DNA from 4 places in the Pseudomonas sp. 31-12 genome. Region 4 is predicted to be linked to each of the others. Evidence: predicted binding sites of a transcription regulator. Region 4 holds the regulator's gene; each other region holds the start of a gene.
What was found. The regulator FliA, encoded in region 4, starts transcription of late flagellar genes. The targets are predictions, from matches to a motif close to CTAAAGTTTNNNNNNNNNNNGCCGNTAA.
Positions count from the first base shown of each region.

Region 1: the regulator FliA is predicted to act here: its motif matches at 1,628-1,655, upstream of DJ564_RS31885 (methyl-accepting chemotaxis protein).
Region 2: the regulator FliA is predicted to act here: its motif matches at 2,137-2,164, upstream of motA (flagellar motor stator protein MotA).
Region 3: the regulator FliA is predicted to act here: its motif matches at 1,469-1,496, upstream of DJ564_RS03255 (methyl-accepting chemotaxis protein).

Region 1 is NZ_CP029482.1:6,723,335-6,727,304, reverse strand. It holds gene DJ564_RS31900 (NorM family multidrug efflux MATE transporter) at 1-498, opposite strand, end outside; gene DJ564_RS31895 (LysR substrate-binding domain-containing protein) at 657-1,577, shown strand; gene DJ564_RS31885 (methyl-accepting chemotaxis protein) at 1,760-3,736, shown strand; gene DJ564_RS31880 (VWA domain-containing protein) at 3,874-3,970, opposite strand, start outside.
Region 2 is NZ_CP029482.1:785,838-789,807, reverse strand. It holds gene motB (flagellar motor protein MotB) at 185-1,213, opposite strand; gene motA (flagellar motor stator protein MotA) at 1,217-2,068, opposite strand; gene DJ564_RS03600 (HDOD domain-containing protein) at 2,235-3,773, shown strand; gene DJ564_RS03595 (rhodanese-like domain-containing protein) at 3,816-3,970, shown strand, end outside.
Region 3 is NZ_CP029482.1:694,676-698,645, forward strand. It holds gene DJ564_RS03255 (methyl-accepting chemotaxis protein) at 1-1,413, opposite strand, end outside; gene DJ564_RS03260 (hypothetical protein) at 1,688-1,918, shown strand; gene DJ564_RS03265 (cell division protein ZapA) at 1,915-2,217, shown strand; partial or broken gene DJ564_RS32710 (cache domain-containing protein) at 2,363-3,388, shown strand; gene DJ564_RS32715 (methyl-accepting chemotaxis protein) at 3,524-3,970, shown strand, end outside.
Region 4 is NZ_CP029482.1:2,009,146-2,013,115, forward strand. It holds gene flhF (flagellar biosynthesis protein FlhF) at 1-747, shown strand, start outside; gene fleN (flagellar synthesis regulator FleN) at 864-1,694, shown strand; gene fliA (RNA polymerase sigma factor FliA) at 1,691-2,431, shown strand; gene DJ564_RS09300 (chemotaxis response regulator CheY) at 2,599-2,970, shown strand; gene DJ564_RS09305 (protein phosphatase CheZ) at 2,993-3,781, shown strand; gene DJ564_RS09310 (chemotaxis protein CheA) at 3,835-3,970, shown strand, end outside.

The DNA of each region.
Region 1 (3,970 bases), 2.0 Mb from region 4:
GCCGAGGCTGATGACCATGACTGGCGTCGCCCGGCCGATGGCGCTAGTAAAACCGCGCAGGGCCATGAAGCTCAGGTAGCCGGGCAGGGCGAACGGCAGGATCAGCAGAAACTGCCCGGCAGCCTGGACGTTGGTTTCGGTCTGGCCGAACAGCAACAGCACCGGCTTGAGGTTCCACAGCAACAGACCGGCCACCAGCGCCATCAGCCACGCCAGCCACAATCCGGCCTGGGTCAGTCGCGCGGCGCCGACGATATCGCCCGCGCCCTGACGGATCGCCACCAGGGTGCCGACCGCTGCGATCACGCCGATGCAGAAGATCGACACGAACGAATACGTCGCCGCGCCCAGGCCGCCACCGGCCAGCGCCTCCGGACTCAGGCGCGCCATCATCAAGGTGTCGGTGAGGACCATCAGCATGTGCGCCAACTGCGAGGCAATCAACGGCCCCGCCAGCCGCAGGATGGCCCAGAGTTCGGTACGTGCTGGATGCTGCATGGTCATCACGCCTCGATTTCAGTGTAAACAGAAGAGAGCCGATTCTCGGCGCTCTGCGGGCTTTTCACAAAGGGATAAAAAGGATGGGTAGCATGAGTCAAACTCATGCTGACAAGTTTCTGCTAACGTGGCGTGACCGCGCTATAGGAGCTTTGCGAATGTCCCGTCGTCTTCCTCCCTTGTATGCCCTGCGCGCATTCGAAGCGGCGGCGCGGCATAGCTCGTTTACCCGCGCCGCTGAAGAATTGTCGATCACCCAGAGCGCGGTCAGTCGACACATTCGTACGCTCGAAGAGCATTTTGCCTGCCGACTGTTCCACCGCAGCGGGCGCAACCTGCAACTGACCGAGTCAGCGCGGCTGATCCTGCCCGGCATTCGTGAAGGTTTTACCGCGCTCGAACGCGCCTGCAATACCTTGCGCGCCGAAGACGACATCCTGCGCATGAAAGCCCCGTCGACGTTGACCATGCGCTGGCTGTTGGCGCGCCTCAGCCGCTTCCGGCACTTGCAACCGGGCAACGAAGTGCAATTGACCAGCGCCTGGATGGACATCGATACCGTGGACTTCAACCACGAACCCTTCGACTGCGCCGTCATCCTCAGCAACGGCCATTTCCCGCCGGATTGGGAAGCGACGCTGTTGTTTCCAGAGGAGCTGATTCCAGTGGGCGCGCCAAATCTGCTGAAGGATCAGCCGTGGGATGTGGCGCGTCTGGCGAGCACCGAACTGCTGCACCCGACACCGGACCGCCGTGACTGGCGAACATGGCTGGCGCGTATGGGGCTGGCCGATCAGGTGTCGCTCAAGGGGGGCCAGGTGTTCGACACGCTGGAGCTGGGCATGATTGCCGCTGCCCGGGGCTATGGCGTGTCCATGGGCGATTTGCTGATGGTGGCGGAGGATGTCGCTCAAGGTCGCCTGAGTTTGCCGTGGCCGACGGCTGTCGCCAGCGGAGAGAATTATTACCTCGTCTGGCCGAAAACCCGCCCGGGAGGTGAACGTTTGCGCCGCCTCAGCGATTTCCTGCAAGGCGAGGTCCGGACCATGGATTTACCGGCTGTCGAGCGCTTGAGCTGAATCGTTAGAGCCTCTGCAATAGAGGCCTTGCGCCATATCCCCGCTAATTACTCAAGTATTCAGATTTGCCGCCGAAAATCTGCAGGTGGAACCTTCGTGCAGGTTCGTCGCAATTCCCATTTGAATTTTTGCCGAGTGCGCATCGTGATCAGGATGATCCGGTCACTCGGCCAGGAGCTGTCATGTCTCAACCTCGTGCCCGGATCGCCTCACAGCTTGGTCTTGCGCTTGCCGTGATACTGGCGATTGTCATCACTGGCAGTACCGTGTTCGCCCTGCGTTCGCTGGACTCCGCCAACCTCGCCACCCGCGAAGAACACCTGGCCAGTGAAGCCCGGTTGCTGGCCGATCAGTTGAGTACCTTTCACGGCACGTTGCGTGAAAGCACCCAACGTCTGGCCGGCCTGTTCGAGAAGCGCTTCAGCGCAGGCCTGAGCGTGCATCCGGACGAGCCGGTGGCCGTGGCCGGCACCCAGACCCCGGGTCTGCACCTGGGCAGCGAAGTGTTGAACAACAACTTCAAGGAAGTGGACGAGTTCAAGCAAATGACCGCGGGCGTTGCGACGGTGTTTGTGCGCAGCGGTGAAGACTTCGTCCGGGTCAGTACTTCCCTGACCAAGCAGGATGGCAACCGTGCCATCGGCACCTTGCTGGATCACGCTCACCCGGCCTATGCGCGCTTGATGGCGGGGCAGAGTTATGTCGGCCGCGCCTTGCTGTTCGATCGCTCCTACATGACGCAGTACACGCCTGTACGCGACAGCAGCGGCAAGGTGATTGCCGTGCTGTTCGTAGGATTCGATTACACCGACGCGCAGAACGCGCAGTTCGAGAATCTCAAACGCTTCCGCATCGGCCAGACCGGCTCGCTGGCGCTGCTCGATGAGCAACGTAAATGGCTGGTGCCGATCGCCGGCGTGCAAGCGCTGGATCAAGCGGTCCCGGCCATCGTCGATCTGGCGAAAAACCCAGGCAAGGGTGACTTCTGGAGCGACAAGTCCGAAGACTTCTACAGCGTGGCCGTGCCGTTCGAAGGCGGCCCGTGGTCGGTGGTGGCGAGCATGCCAAAAGCCGAAATCAACGCCGTGACCTGGAGTGTCGGTATTCAATTGGCGATCGGCAGTCTGCTGGCGATGCTGATTGCGGTCGGCTCGGCAGTCTGGCTGTTGCGCAGCAAACTTGCGCCGCTGGGTGATCTGGTGCGTCAGGCAGAAGCCTTGGGCGCCGGTGATTTGAGCGTGCGCCTGAGCGTGTCGAGCAATGACGAAATCGGTCAGCTGGCTCGTGCCTTCAACCAGATGAGCCAGGCTTTGTCGACCATGGTCGAGCACATCCGCAAGGCATCGGGCGAGGTCAACAGCCGCGCTCAGGCGTTGTCCGGCCTGTCCGGTGGTGCCTATGAAGGGATGGAGCAGCAGTCGGGCGAAATCACCAGCATGGCCGGTGCCGTGGAAGAATTCAGCGCGACTTCCCTGAACATCGCCGACAACATGGGCAACACCCAGCGTCTGGCCCAGGAAAACGCACAGCAAACCCAGATCGGTCGTACGTCGATGGACGAAGCGTCCTCGTCGCTGGAGCAAATCGCTGGCGCCCTGAACAGCACCGCGACAGTGATCAACACCCTCGGTCAGCGCTCACAGGAAATCGGCGGCATCGTCGGGGTGATTACCTCGATCGCCGATCAAACCAACCTGCTGGCGCTGAACGCGGCCATCGAAGCGGCCCGTGCCGGTGAGCAGGGTCGTGGTTTTGCGGTGGTGGCCGACGAGGTGCGTAACCTGGCTTCGCGTACGCGTCAGGCTACTGATGAAATTTCCGGGATGATTCAAAGCATCCAGCAAGAAACCGGCAACGCTATCAGCACGATGGAGCAGGGCAATGTGCTGATGCAGGAAGGCTTGTCACGCAACGCCAACGTGGCGTCGGCCCTGGCGCGGATCGATGAGCAGAGCCGCTCGGCCGGGCAGCAATTCGCGGCGATCACAACCGCGACTCAGGAGCAGAGCAGCACCGCGACCTTGCTCAGCAGCAACCTGCAGAGCATTGCCCTGGCGAACAGTGAGCAGCGCGAAGTGGTGTCGAACCTGGCCGTGACCGCCAAAGAGCTGGAGAAGCTGGCGGCGGACTTGCGCCAAGAGGTTGACCGGTTTCGGTGAGTCGTCGCTGAAATAGCTTTCGCGGGCAAGCCCGCTCCCACAGGATTTGTGTCGTTCACAAGAAACTGGAACGACATATAACCTGTGGGAGCGGGCTTGCCCGCGATTGGGGTCACCTCAATGTTCAGATCAGACGATCAATCACACTTGGCATTGCTAGACACTTCCTTGCTCGCCAGTTTCAACTGCTTGCCCAGCTCCGCCGCATTGGTGCTGCTGTAAACCCGGCCTCCG
Region 2 (3,970 bases), 1.2 Mb from region 4:
CCATAGGCGGCCGTTACCGCAGAAATGGATATGTACACCGCCTTCCCCCCGTCGCCTGACACAAAGCCTTCGCGAGCAGGCTCGCTCCCACAGGGACCATGCCCACGCTAAAAATGCAGTGACGTCCAAACCTGTGAAAGCCGCACAAAAAAGCCGACATCTCTGTCGGCTTAATTGTCGTAGGTCACTGCTTCGCCGGTTCCACCGGTTTCGGTGCCGGGTCTTCGAAGATGTTCAATCGCTCGCGAAGCTCATGGGCCGGCAGCGGTTGTTTATCCGCCGGCAATGCATTCGGATCAACCGGCGTGGCCGGCACTTCGCCCGGACCGCCCTGCCCTTGCGTTGGCGCAGGTGCCGGTTCAGCGCCTTGCGAACCTTCGATGGCGCGCTGGGCTTTTTTGGTCAGCACCACGATGTCGATCCGGCGGTTGACCGGGTTGAACGGGTTATCGCGGTCGAACAGCGCCGACGAGGCGTAACCGACCACCCGCGCCACTTGCTGATCCGGATAGCTGCCGGCGACCAGCGCGCGGCGGGCGGCGTTGGCACGGTTGGCCGAGAGTTCCCAGTTGCCGAAATCGCCGGTGCCCGAGTACGGTTTGGCATCGGTATGGCCGCTGATGCTGATCTTGTTCGGCACCGCTTTGATGGTGTCGGCCATGGCCAGCAGGATATCTTCGAAATACGGTTTCAGGCGTGCACTGCCGGAATCGAACATCGGCCGGTTTTCCGCGTCCATGATCTGGATGCGCAAGCCGTCCTGAGTGATCTCGAACAGGATCTGGTCCTTGAATTTCTGCAGCTGCGGGTTTTCATCGACCTTGTTCTGCAACTCTTGCAGCAACAGTTCCAGGCGTTCTTTCTCGACCTGTTCGGCCATGCCTTCGACCTGCTCGGTGTCGACGGTGACACGGTCGGGCTGCGGCTGAGACTTCACCTCTGGGTTGAGGGTGCTCTCCGGCGCCAGGGTCGGGGAACCACCCAGATCGATGATGTACGGTGTGCCACTTTCGGTGAAGCCGACCGGGTCCTTGAAATAACCGGCGATGGCAATCTTCTGTTCCGGCGTGGCGGTGGACAGCAGCCACAGCACCAGGAAGAACGCCATCATCGCCGTCGCGAAGTCAGCGAAGGCGATTTTCCAGGAGCCCCCGTGATGCCCGGCCGCGTATTTTTTTACGCGCTTGATGATTATCGGCTGGTTATTTTCCATGACTTAGCGACCGCGAACCGCTTGTTCCAGCTCAGCGAAGCTAGGACGGTGCGCCGGGTACAGAACCTTGCGGCCGAATTCCACCGCCAGCGATGGCGGCATGCCGGAAGCCGAAGCCACCAGCGAGGCCTTGATGGCTTCGTAGACGTTCAGCTCTTCCTTGGCATCGTGGGCCAGGGCATGGGCCAGCGGGCCAAAGAAACCGTAGGCGGCGAGAATACCGAAGAAGGTACCCACCAGTGCGGCACCCACGTGCAGGCCGATCATTTTCTGGTCGCTTTCACCCAGGGAGGCCATGGTCACCACGATACCCAATACGGCCGCGACGATACCGAAACCGGGCATGGCGTCGGCGATGCCGTTTACCGCATGGGAAGGATGATCCAGATCTTCCTTGAGGCTGGTCAGCTCCATGTCGAACAGGCCTTCGAGCTCGTGGGGAGCCATGTTGCCGGAGGACATGATGCGCAGGTAATCGCAGATGTACGCGGTCATGCGCTCATCTTTCAGGACCGCCGGGTACTTGGCGAAGATCGGGCTCGCGGCGGCGTCTTCGATGTCGCCTTCGATCGCCATCATGCCTTCGCGGCGGCTCTTGTTGAGGATCTCGTAGATCAGGCCCAGCACTTCCAGATAGAACGTGTGGTTGAACCGCGAACTGAACATTCCCAGGGCTTTCTTGAGAACGAGTTTGAACATGTGACCTGGGTTGGCCTGCAGGAATGCACCGAGGGCCGCACCACCGATAATCATCACCTCGAAAGGTTGAATCAGGGCGGCAATCTTGCCGTGGGAGAGCACGTATCCGCCGAGCACGCTCGCGAATACGACGATGATGCCGATTATTTTAGCCATAGGTAGGAGAGCACTTACTGAGTCGGGTTCAAGGTCATATTCGGAAGTTAAAAAATCTCTTCTTCTACTTATCGGCAAAACTGCGCCAGACTATAGCCAGTTCAAGCGAAAAGCTAATTTAGCCCTCTCTGGGCATAGGTAATGCAGACGATGATCACGTCCAACCATGGCTAACGAAACGAACCTCACAACCCCAAAACCGACCACGCTTGAAGGCTGGGTAAAGCTTCTCGATGGCGTGCGCCTGCCGGTTCCGCAAGACAGTCATGACCGTGTCTGCAAGGCCCTCGCCGATAACCGCAGCTCGCTTCGCAACATCGCCGAATTGTTGCAGGACAGCCCGGCCCTGGCCTTGAGTGTGATTCGCGAAGCCAACCGCCATACCCATGGCAGCATGACCGAACCGGCGGAAAACCTTGAGGTGGCGATCAATCGCCTCGGGTTGAAACGCACCGAAGAATTGCTCGCCCGGCTGCCTGCCGAACCCCAATCACAGATACCCGTGGCGCTGCGTCAGCTGCAGCTGATCAGCCAGCATGCAACCCAACAGGCCAACGGCTTTTTCGCCGGTCGCCTGGCGCGGCTCTGGCAGGACATCCATTGGGGCAGCCTGTTGTTTCTCTCGCCGCTGTGGCCGATGGCGTTGACTCATCCGCAATTGCTCGAAGAGTGGGAGCTGCGGGTCATTCATAAAGGCGAGTCAGCGCGCAAAGTCGAAAAGGATCTGTTCGGCGTTCGCCTGCTGGACATCTGCCAGGCGCTGGTGGATGTCTGGCGCCTGCCGATCTGGGTGCAGCAAGGTTATCGACTGCTGCTCAACGAGCAGCGCGAACTGGTGAAAGTCCTGCGCATTGCCCGCGACAGCGAGCACCCTCTGCGCCAGCAAAACCGCCTCGATGACGATCCGACCCTGCGTCGCTGGCTCAATCAGCCCGCCAATACCGTGCTGCTGGCCAACGGGCTGGCACTGTCGGCGCAACAGGCCTGGGACAGTCCGCACAGTGAGCGCTGGCAATACCTGACCAGCCTTTACCTGCAAATGCCGATGAGTGACGTGCAGCAGCAATTGCACCAACAGGCTGCCAACAGCGCACGCCAACATGCAATGCCGGACATCTGGCACCCCGCCGTCTCGCTGATCTGGCCATCGGGCATGAACCGCATTCACGCCGGGTTGCTGCCCGCTCCGGCGCCAACCACCGAAGACCTGACAGCGTGGCGCAAACAATGTGCCGAACTGCTGGTCGAGCCGAGCCGCTTCACCAATGCGATGCACTTGACCACCTCGGCCCGGGACGCGCTGGTCGCCTGCGGCATGCGGCGAGTGATGATTTTGATGGCCGACCGCACCCACGCCAATTTGCGAGCGCATCAAACCGCCGGACTGGCGAAGGAAGCGGCGGGGTTGAACCTGGTGGTCAGTCAAAGCACTGTGCTGCAACGGTTGCTCTCGCAACAGGCCCAGGTGCGACTGACCCCGGCCAACAACGCCCAGTTCTCGGCCTTGTTACCTGCCAGCCTGCGCGCGCAGTTTCGTGGTGAACACTTGCTGCTGCGCTCACTGGTCAATAATGGTCGGGTGATCATGGTTGTTGTAGCGGATCAGGGCGGCGGGCCCTTTTCGGAAATTACCGTGCAAGCCTTTGGCAAAACCGCGCAGTGCATTGAAAAGGCACTCCACAGCTTTAGCCAGCGCGGCCAATAAGGCTGCGCTACAATCCTCCCCTTTGTGCTCTGGAGACCTCACATGTCTGACTTCTCTGGCTTGGCGCTGGTCATCGAGCCGAGCGACTTGCTCCCTCGCCTTGAGTCCCGCGAACTGATTCTGGTGGACCTGACCAGCAGCGCCCGCTATGCCGAAGGGCATATTCCCGGTGCACGCTTTGTCGACCCCAAGCGTAC
Region 3 (3,970 bases), 1.3 Mb from region 4:
GCTGTTGATCGTGTCCAGGGACATGCCTGCACCGCGGGCGATGTTCAAGGTCGATTCGGCACGTTCGGTGCTGTTACGCATCGAATCCACCGCGTGTTCGGTACCGCTCTGGATGCTGCCGATCATGCGTTCAATTTCGCTGGTCGACTGCTGGGTGCGATGCGCCAGTGCACGAACCTCATCCGCCACCACCGCGAAGCCACGCCCGGCTTCACCGGCACGCGCCGCTTCGATTGCGGCGTTCAAGGCCAGCAGGTTGGTCTGGTCCGCCAGGCCGCGAATTACGTCCAGCACCTTGCCGATGTCACGGGATTCATTGGCCAGATCGCCAATCAGGGTCGCGGTGCTCTGCACATCGGCGCTCATGCGTTCGATGGCACTGACGGTTTCCTGCACCAGGTCACGACCGTCGCCGGCCGAGGTGGTGGCGTTTTTCGAGGCCTCGGAAGTGCTCACCGCGTTGCGCGCGACTTCTTCCACGGCGCTGGTCATTTCATTGACGGCGGTGGCGGCCTGTTCGATTTCGTTGTTCTGCTGGGTCAGGCCGCGGGCGCTTTCGTCGGTGACGCTGTTCAGCTCTTCCGCAGCGGAAGCCAGTTGCGTGGCCGAGCCGGCAATCCGCTGCAGGGTGTCGCGCAGCTTGTCCTGCATCTTCGACATGGCCAGCAGCAAGCGGCCGGTTTCGTCTTCACCATCGACATGGATCGGGCGAGTCAGGTTGCCTTCGGCGATTTCTTCCGCAGCGCTCAAAGCGTTGGCGATCGGCTTGGTGATGCTGTTGGTCAGCAGCCAGGCGAACAGCACGGTCAGGCCGCTGGCAATGACCAGCAAGGTGATCACCAGGTTGAGCGAAGTCGAATACTGCTCACCGGCACGGGCGTCGGTGGCTTCAATCTGTTGCGTATTGATCTCAAGCAGCTTGCCGAGGGCCGAGTTGACGGCCTCGGAGTTGGAAAGCAGTTCGCTGTTGAGCATCGCGCTCAGTTCGTCGATCTGGTTATTGCGCGACAGCGTCTTCATCCGGTCTTCGAGCTGGCGATATTGCGCCAGCAACTGCACGTATTGATCGTACGCGGCGCGCTCTTGCGGGCCGTCGATCAGCGGTTCGTAGACCTTCTGAGCGTCACGGATTTGCTGATTGCGCAGTTCGAACAGCTCGAAGGTTTTCCGCTGCACGTCCGGTTCGCGGTTGACCAGCAAACGGTAGGACAGCACCCGTAGGCGCAGGGTCAGTTGAGTAAATTCGTCCAGGCTTTTGATGCTCGGCACGCTCATGGACGCGATGTCTTCGCCGGCGTCGCGAATCTTGCTCATCTGGTTCAAGGCAAACACACCGAGAACCAGCATCAAACCGCCAATCAGGGCGAAACCGAGGAACGCCCGCGGTGCGATATTCATGTTACGAAGGGACATGCTGTTTACCAAAGTGAGCGCACCCGTGCGGCGCTGAAGCTGACGTGTGAGTGACTTATCGGTCATACGACTAAAGTCTTGAGGGCCTGCGCGTTTTTGTCGCAGACAGGCCCCGGCGACGAAGTGCAGGAACCAGATCCGCCAATCACAGTCTTTAAAGCTCGCGAGGAAGGTCGCCCGCCAGGAAAATCAAGGTCTTGCGCCCGAATAACCCTGGCATCCGTGGTGACTTTTCTTTATCGTACGCGCCCCTTGAAATGCTTGGAAAATCAAAATGTTGGAAGCATCCCTAAGCCAATTGGAACAGCTGGTCAGCGACCTGGTGCAACAGAACCAGAGCCTGCTCGCCACCAATCAGACCCTGAGCGCAGAACTGGCCCAGGCCAAGGATGAAAACGAAAGCCTGCAGCTGAACCTGATGGAACAGGAAGAGAAACAAGGCGCCACCGCGGCACGTATCCAGGCCCTGGTTGAGCGCGTCAGCGCCGGCCCGGTCAGCGCATGAATCACGGCGCCGCAGGGGTAAAAGTCGTCTCGATCCTGGGGGAGGACTATTCGATCAAGGCGCCGGCCGGGGAAGAGCAAACCCTGCTGGACGCCGCGCTGATGTTGAAAGCTGCCTTGGCCGATACCAAAAGAAAGTACCCGACGCTGATCGGTGACCGCCTGCTGGTGTTGGCCGCGATGAATCTGTGCTCCCAGCAGATTGAAATGCAGAAGCAGCACAAGCAGGAACTCGACCGTTACCAAGAGCAAGTCAGCGCCACGGTTGAAGTGATCTCCAAGACGATCAATCAGGCCTGATCGGCTTTGCGCACAACCAAAGAATAGATTGTCCATTGTGTTGTATACAATCGGCACGGCTGTTGCAGTGTTTCAGCCTCTTATTCTTTGGGGGTGCTCCATGCAGTTCTGGCGACGCAGTATTCAATGGCAGTTGATTCTCAGCATGGGCACCGCCCTGCTGGTCAGCATCCTGATCGTGGTTGGCATTTATACCCTCGTGGTCAACCGTCTCGCCCAGAGCTATCTGGTCGAGCAGGCACTGCCGTCGAGTATCGAGGCGATGCGCAACGACATCGAACGAATCCTCGTTCAACCTCTTACCGCCGCCAAGGACATCGCCAGCAACAGCATGGTGCGCGACTGGCTGGCCGGGGGTGAAAACAGTGGCCAGACAGACGCGTTCGTCCAGTATCTGGAAGGCATCCGCGCCGAACACAAAGCCTTTACCGCGCTGATTGTCGGCACCGCTTCAAACCACTATTTCACTGAGAAAGGCCTGGACCGGACCCTCAGCCGCTCCAATCCCAAGGACGCCTGGTTCTACACCTTCCTCGACAGTAACCAGCCGCGCACCCTCAATATCGACAATGACACCGCGACCGGAGAATTGGCGCTGTTCATCGACCTGAAGGTCGAGCAGGGCGGCAAAGTCGTGGGCGTTGCCGGGCTTGGGTTGAGCATGAAAGAGCTGTCGGAGCTGATCCACAATTTCAACTTCGGTGAGCGCGGCAAGGTCTATCTCGTGCGTTCCGACGGTTTGATCCAGGTTCATCCCGAGGCGCAATTCAGCGGCAAGCGCACACTGGCCGAGCAAATTGGCGCAACCGCCGCACAATCGGTCATGGGTCAAAAAGTTGCCACCAACAGCAGCTTCGTTCGCGACGGCGAAGATTATCTGGCGTTAAGCCTGCCGTTACGGGACTTGGGCTGGACCCTGGTGGCCGAAGTGCCACAGTCGCAGATCTATGCCGAGGCTCGTCGTGCCATGTGGGTGAGCAGCGGTATTGGCCTGGCGGTGGCGCTGGTGTGTCTGTTGCTAGTGGTTTTGCTGGCCCGTGGGTTGGTGCGGCCGATCCGTCAGGTAACAGCGGCGCTGGTAGCCATCGGTAGCGGCGGGGGAGATTTGACCCACCGGTTAGATTCCAGCCGCGCCGATGAACTGGGTGACCTGGCACGCGGCTTCAATCGATTCCTCGGCAGTCAGCGCGAAATGATTGGCGAAGTGCTGACCACCAGCGAGCGTTTGCGCACGGCCGTTGGGCAGGTAGCACGGGTGGTGGATAACACCGCCGAACGTTCGGGTCGTCAGCAGGAAATGACCGACATGGTTGCCACCGCCGTCCACGAAATGGGCCTGACCGTGCAGGAAATCGCCCAGAACGCGGGTAACGCCGCGGTCGCTTCACAGAACGCTCGCGATGAAGCGATGCAGGCGCGTGAAGTTGTGGGTGGGTCGATCCGCCATATAGAAAGCATGTCCGATGAAATCGGCCTTGCGGCGGGAGCTGTTGGTGAGCTGGCTAATCAAGTGGCGTCGATCGATCAGGTGCTGGCAGTGATTCGCGGAATCTCCGAGCAGACCAATTTGCTGGCACTGAACGCGGCTATCGAAGCCGCGCGGGCCGGGGACATGGGGCGTGGGTTTGCGGTGGTGGCGGATGAAGTGCGGACGTTGGCGCGGCGCACGCAGTCGTCGACCGATGAGATCCAGCAGATGATCGGCAGTCTCAAGCAGGGCGCGGAAAATGCTGTTTCATCCATGCATTCCGGG
Region 4 (3,970 bases):
GAACCTCGTCAGGCCTGGCGCATGTTGCTGGCGCACCTGGCGCGGATGATCGCCACACCGGAAGTCGAGCCACTGGAAGAGGGCGGCGTGATTGCCATGGTCGGCCCGGCCGGCATGGGCAAGACCACCACCCTGGCCAAGCTCGCGGCCCGCTACGTGCTCAAATACGGCGCGCAAAACATCGCGCTGGTGAGCATGGACAGCTACCGTATCGGTGCTCAGGAACAATTGAAGACCCTGGGCCGGATCCTCAACGTGTCGGTAACTCACGTCGATCCGGGCCAATCGCTGGTGCAGGCGCTGGATCCATTGTTGCGCAAGCGCGTGGTGCTGATCGATACCGCGGGCCTTCAGGCCAGCGATCCGGCCCTGCGCATGCAGCTCGAAAGCCTGGCTGGACGTGGCATCAAGTCAAAAAACTATCTGGTTCTGGCAACCACCAGCCAGAAACAGGTTCTAACGGCCGCTTATCACAGTTACAAGCGCTGCGGGCTAGCTGGCTGCATCCTGACTAAACTGGATGAAACGGCAAGTCTGGGCGAGGTGTTGAGCCTGGCGATCAGTCATGAATTGCCGGTGGCTTACCTGACCGATGGCCCGCGTATTCCAGATGATTTGCATCTGCCGCGTCGTCATCAGTTGGTCAGTCGCGCCGTAAGCGTGCAAATGCAGGAAGAACCCAGCGAAGAAGCCATGGCTGACATGTTCGCTGATATTTACCACAGCCCGACCAGGCAGGTTGGCTGAGGTACTAATGAACAGTTTTTGTACCTACATCGATGGTCTGCCATGCATTGTTCAGTTGATGAACGCGCAGCCAGTAATGTGGCCTCCGTCTATGCAAGACAAGGTAAAGAAATAACATGGGCAGCATGCATCCCGTACAGGTGATCGCGGTGACCGGCGGCAAAGGTGGCGTCGGGAAGACTAACGTGTCAGTGAACTTGTCCCTGGCTCTAGCTGAGCTCGGCCGGCGCGTCATGCTGCTGGACGCCGATCTGGGGCTGGCGAACGTCGACGTCCTGCTAGGGCTGACACCCAAACGTACCCTGGCCGACGTGATCGAAGGCCGCTGTGAGCTGCGCGACGTTCTGTTGCAAGGCCCCGGCGGTATCCGCATCGTCCCGGCCGCGTCCGGCACACAGAGCATGGTTCATTTGAGCCCGGCCCAACACGCCGGCCTGATCCAGGCCTTCAGCGATATCGGCGACAACCTCGACGTCTTGGTGATCGACACCGCTGCGGGTATTGGTGACTCGGTAGTCAGTTTCGTTCGCGCAGCGCAGGAAGTCTTGCTGGTGGTCTGCGACGAGCCGACCTCGATCACGGATGCCTACGCGCTGATCAAACTGCTGAACCGCGATTACGGCATGAACCGTTTCCGCGTCCTGGCCAATATGGCCCAGAGCCCGCAGGAAGGTCGCAACCTGTTCGCCAAGTTGACCAAGGTCACGGACCGCTTCCTCGACGTCGCCCTACAATACGTTGGCGCGGTGCCTTACGACGAAAGCGTGCGCAAGGCTGTGCAGAAGCAGCGCGCCGTCTACGAAGCCTTCCCGCGTTCCAAGTGCGCCCTGGCGTTCAAGGCAATCGCGCAGAAGGTCGACACCTGGCCGTTACCTGCCAACCCGCGTGGGCACCTGGAGTTTTTCGTCGAGCGCCTCGTGCAACAGACCGCAGGACCCGTCCTATGACAGCCAGTGGCTACAACCTCTACAAGAAGTCGGCACGTGACGCGCAGTACGAGCTGATCGAGCGTTACGCGCCACTGGTCAAACGCATTGCTTACCACTTGCTGGCCCGTCTGCCGGCCAGTGTTCAGGTTGAAGACCTGATCCAGGCCGGGATGATCGGCCTGCTTGAAGTATCGACCAAATATGACGCCAGCAAAGGCGCGAGTTTCGAGACGTACGCGGGCATTCGAATCCGTGGCGCGATGCTCGATGAAGTACGCAAGGGGGACTGGGCGCCACGTTCGGTCCACCGCAATACCCGGATGGTCAGCGACGCAATTCGCTCGATTGAAGCTAAAACCGGTCGTGACGCTAAAGATCATGAGGTTGCGGCCGAACTCCAATTGAGTCTCGATGATTATTACGGGATTTTGAACGACACCCTGGGCAGCCGGTTATTCAGTTTCGACGATCTGTTGCAGGACGGCGAACACGAAGGGCTGCACGAGGATGGCGCGAGTGCACATCTGGAGCCGTCACGCGATCTGGAAGATGAACGCTTCCAGGCAGCGCTGGCGGACGCGATTGCCAATTTGCCGGAGCGTGAGCGACTGGTGTTGGCGCTGTACTACGACGAAGAGCTGAACCTCAAGGAAATCGGTGAGGTCCTGGGGGTCAGCGAATCGCGGGTCAGCCAGTTACATAGCCAGTGCGCGGCCCGTTTGCGGGGGCGTTTGGGGGAGTGGCGAGCGCGCTGAAGGCAGTGTGGGGACACTGCGAACGAGACCGGTGGAGTGTTGAACTGCATCGGTCGCGATCTGTTGTGCTCCAGACAGTCATCGAGTGCATTGCCGGATTGATTGAAATGGCGTGTCCAGGTGCTGGGCGCGTTTAAGACTGCTTGGAGGTCGAATTGGACAAGAACATGAAAATCCTCATCGTTGATGACTTCTCAACGATGCGGCGGATCATAAAAAACCTGTTGCGTGACCTTGGGTTCACCAACACGGTCGAGGCTGACGATGGCATCACTGCGATCCCGGTCCTCAACAGCGGCAGCATCGACTTTCTGGTAACGGACTGGAACATGCCTGGCATGACCGGCATCGATCTGCTGCGCCACGTGCGCGCGGATGAAAAGCTCAAGCACCTGCCAGTGCTGATGGTCACCGCTGAAGCCAAGCGCGAGCAGATCATCGAAGCGGCCCAGGCCGGTGTTAACGGCTATGTGGTCAAACCCTTCACGGCCCAGGCGTTGAAAGACAAAATCGAAAAGATTTTCGAACGCATCGGTTGAGCACTGCGTCACCGGGGGAGCTATGGACAATAACGAATCTTCACAGGGCGATTTTGAATCGACCCTGAAAAAACACGCGGTCGAATTGGTCAACAGCCTTGAAAAGGGCAGGTTCGGCGACGCGGTGCAACTGATCCATGAGCTCAATCAGACCCGTGACCGCGGCCTGTATCAGGAAGTGGGCAAGCTCACTCGCGAGCTGCATAGCGCGATCGTCAATTTCCAGATTGACCCGAACATGCCGCAAGCCGAGGAAGTGTCGCAGATCACGGACGCCACCGAGCGCCTGGGGTATGTGGTCAAGCTGACCGAGGCCGCCGCCAACCGCACCATGGACCTGGTGGAAAACGCCACGCCGCTGATCAACAGCCTGAGCGAAGAAGCCCAGTCGTTGAGCACGGATTGGGGTCGGTTCATGCGTCGCGAAGTCGGGGCTGAAGAGTTCCGCGAGCTGGCCCGGCGGGTCGACGGTTTCCTGACGCGCAGCAGCGAGGACAATCGCACGGTGTCGAGCAACCTTAACGACATTCTGCTGGCCCAGGATTACCAGGACCTCACCGGTCAAGTGATCAAGCGCGTGACCCAGTTGGTCACCGAAGTTGAAAGCAACCTGCTCAAACTCGTGCTCATGGCCAGTCAGGTAGACCGCTTTGCGGGTATCGAACATGACCGTGATGCGATGCTCGCTGAAAAAGATCCGCAAAAACATCTCTCTCAGGGTGAAGGTCCGCAGATTCATGCCGATAAAAGAGAAGACGTTGTGTCCGGTCAGGACGATGTGGACGATTTGTTATCCAGCCTAGGATTTTAGAGTTTTAGCATTTTAGGTTTTTTAGGTTTTTAGACCTCAGGAGCACCCCCTTAATGAGCTTCGGCGCCGATGAAGAGATCCTTCAGGATTTCCTGGTTGAGGCCGGCGAGATTCTAGAGCAACTGTCCGAACAGCTGGTCGAGCTGGAAAGCCGACCGGATGATGCGGATTTGCTCAATGCAATTTTTC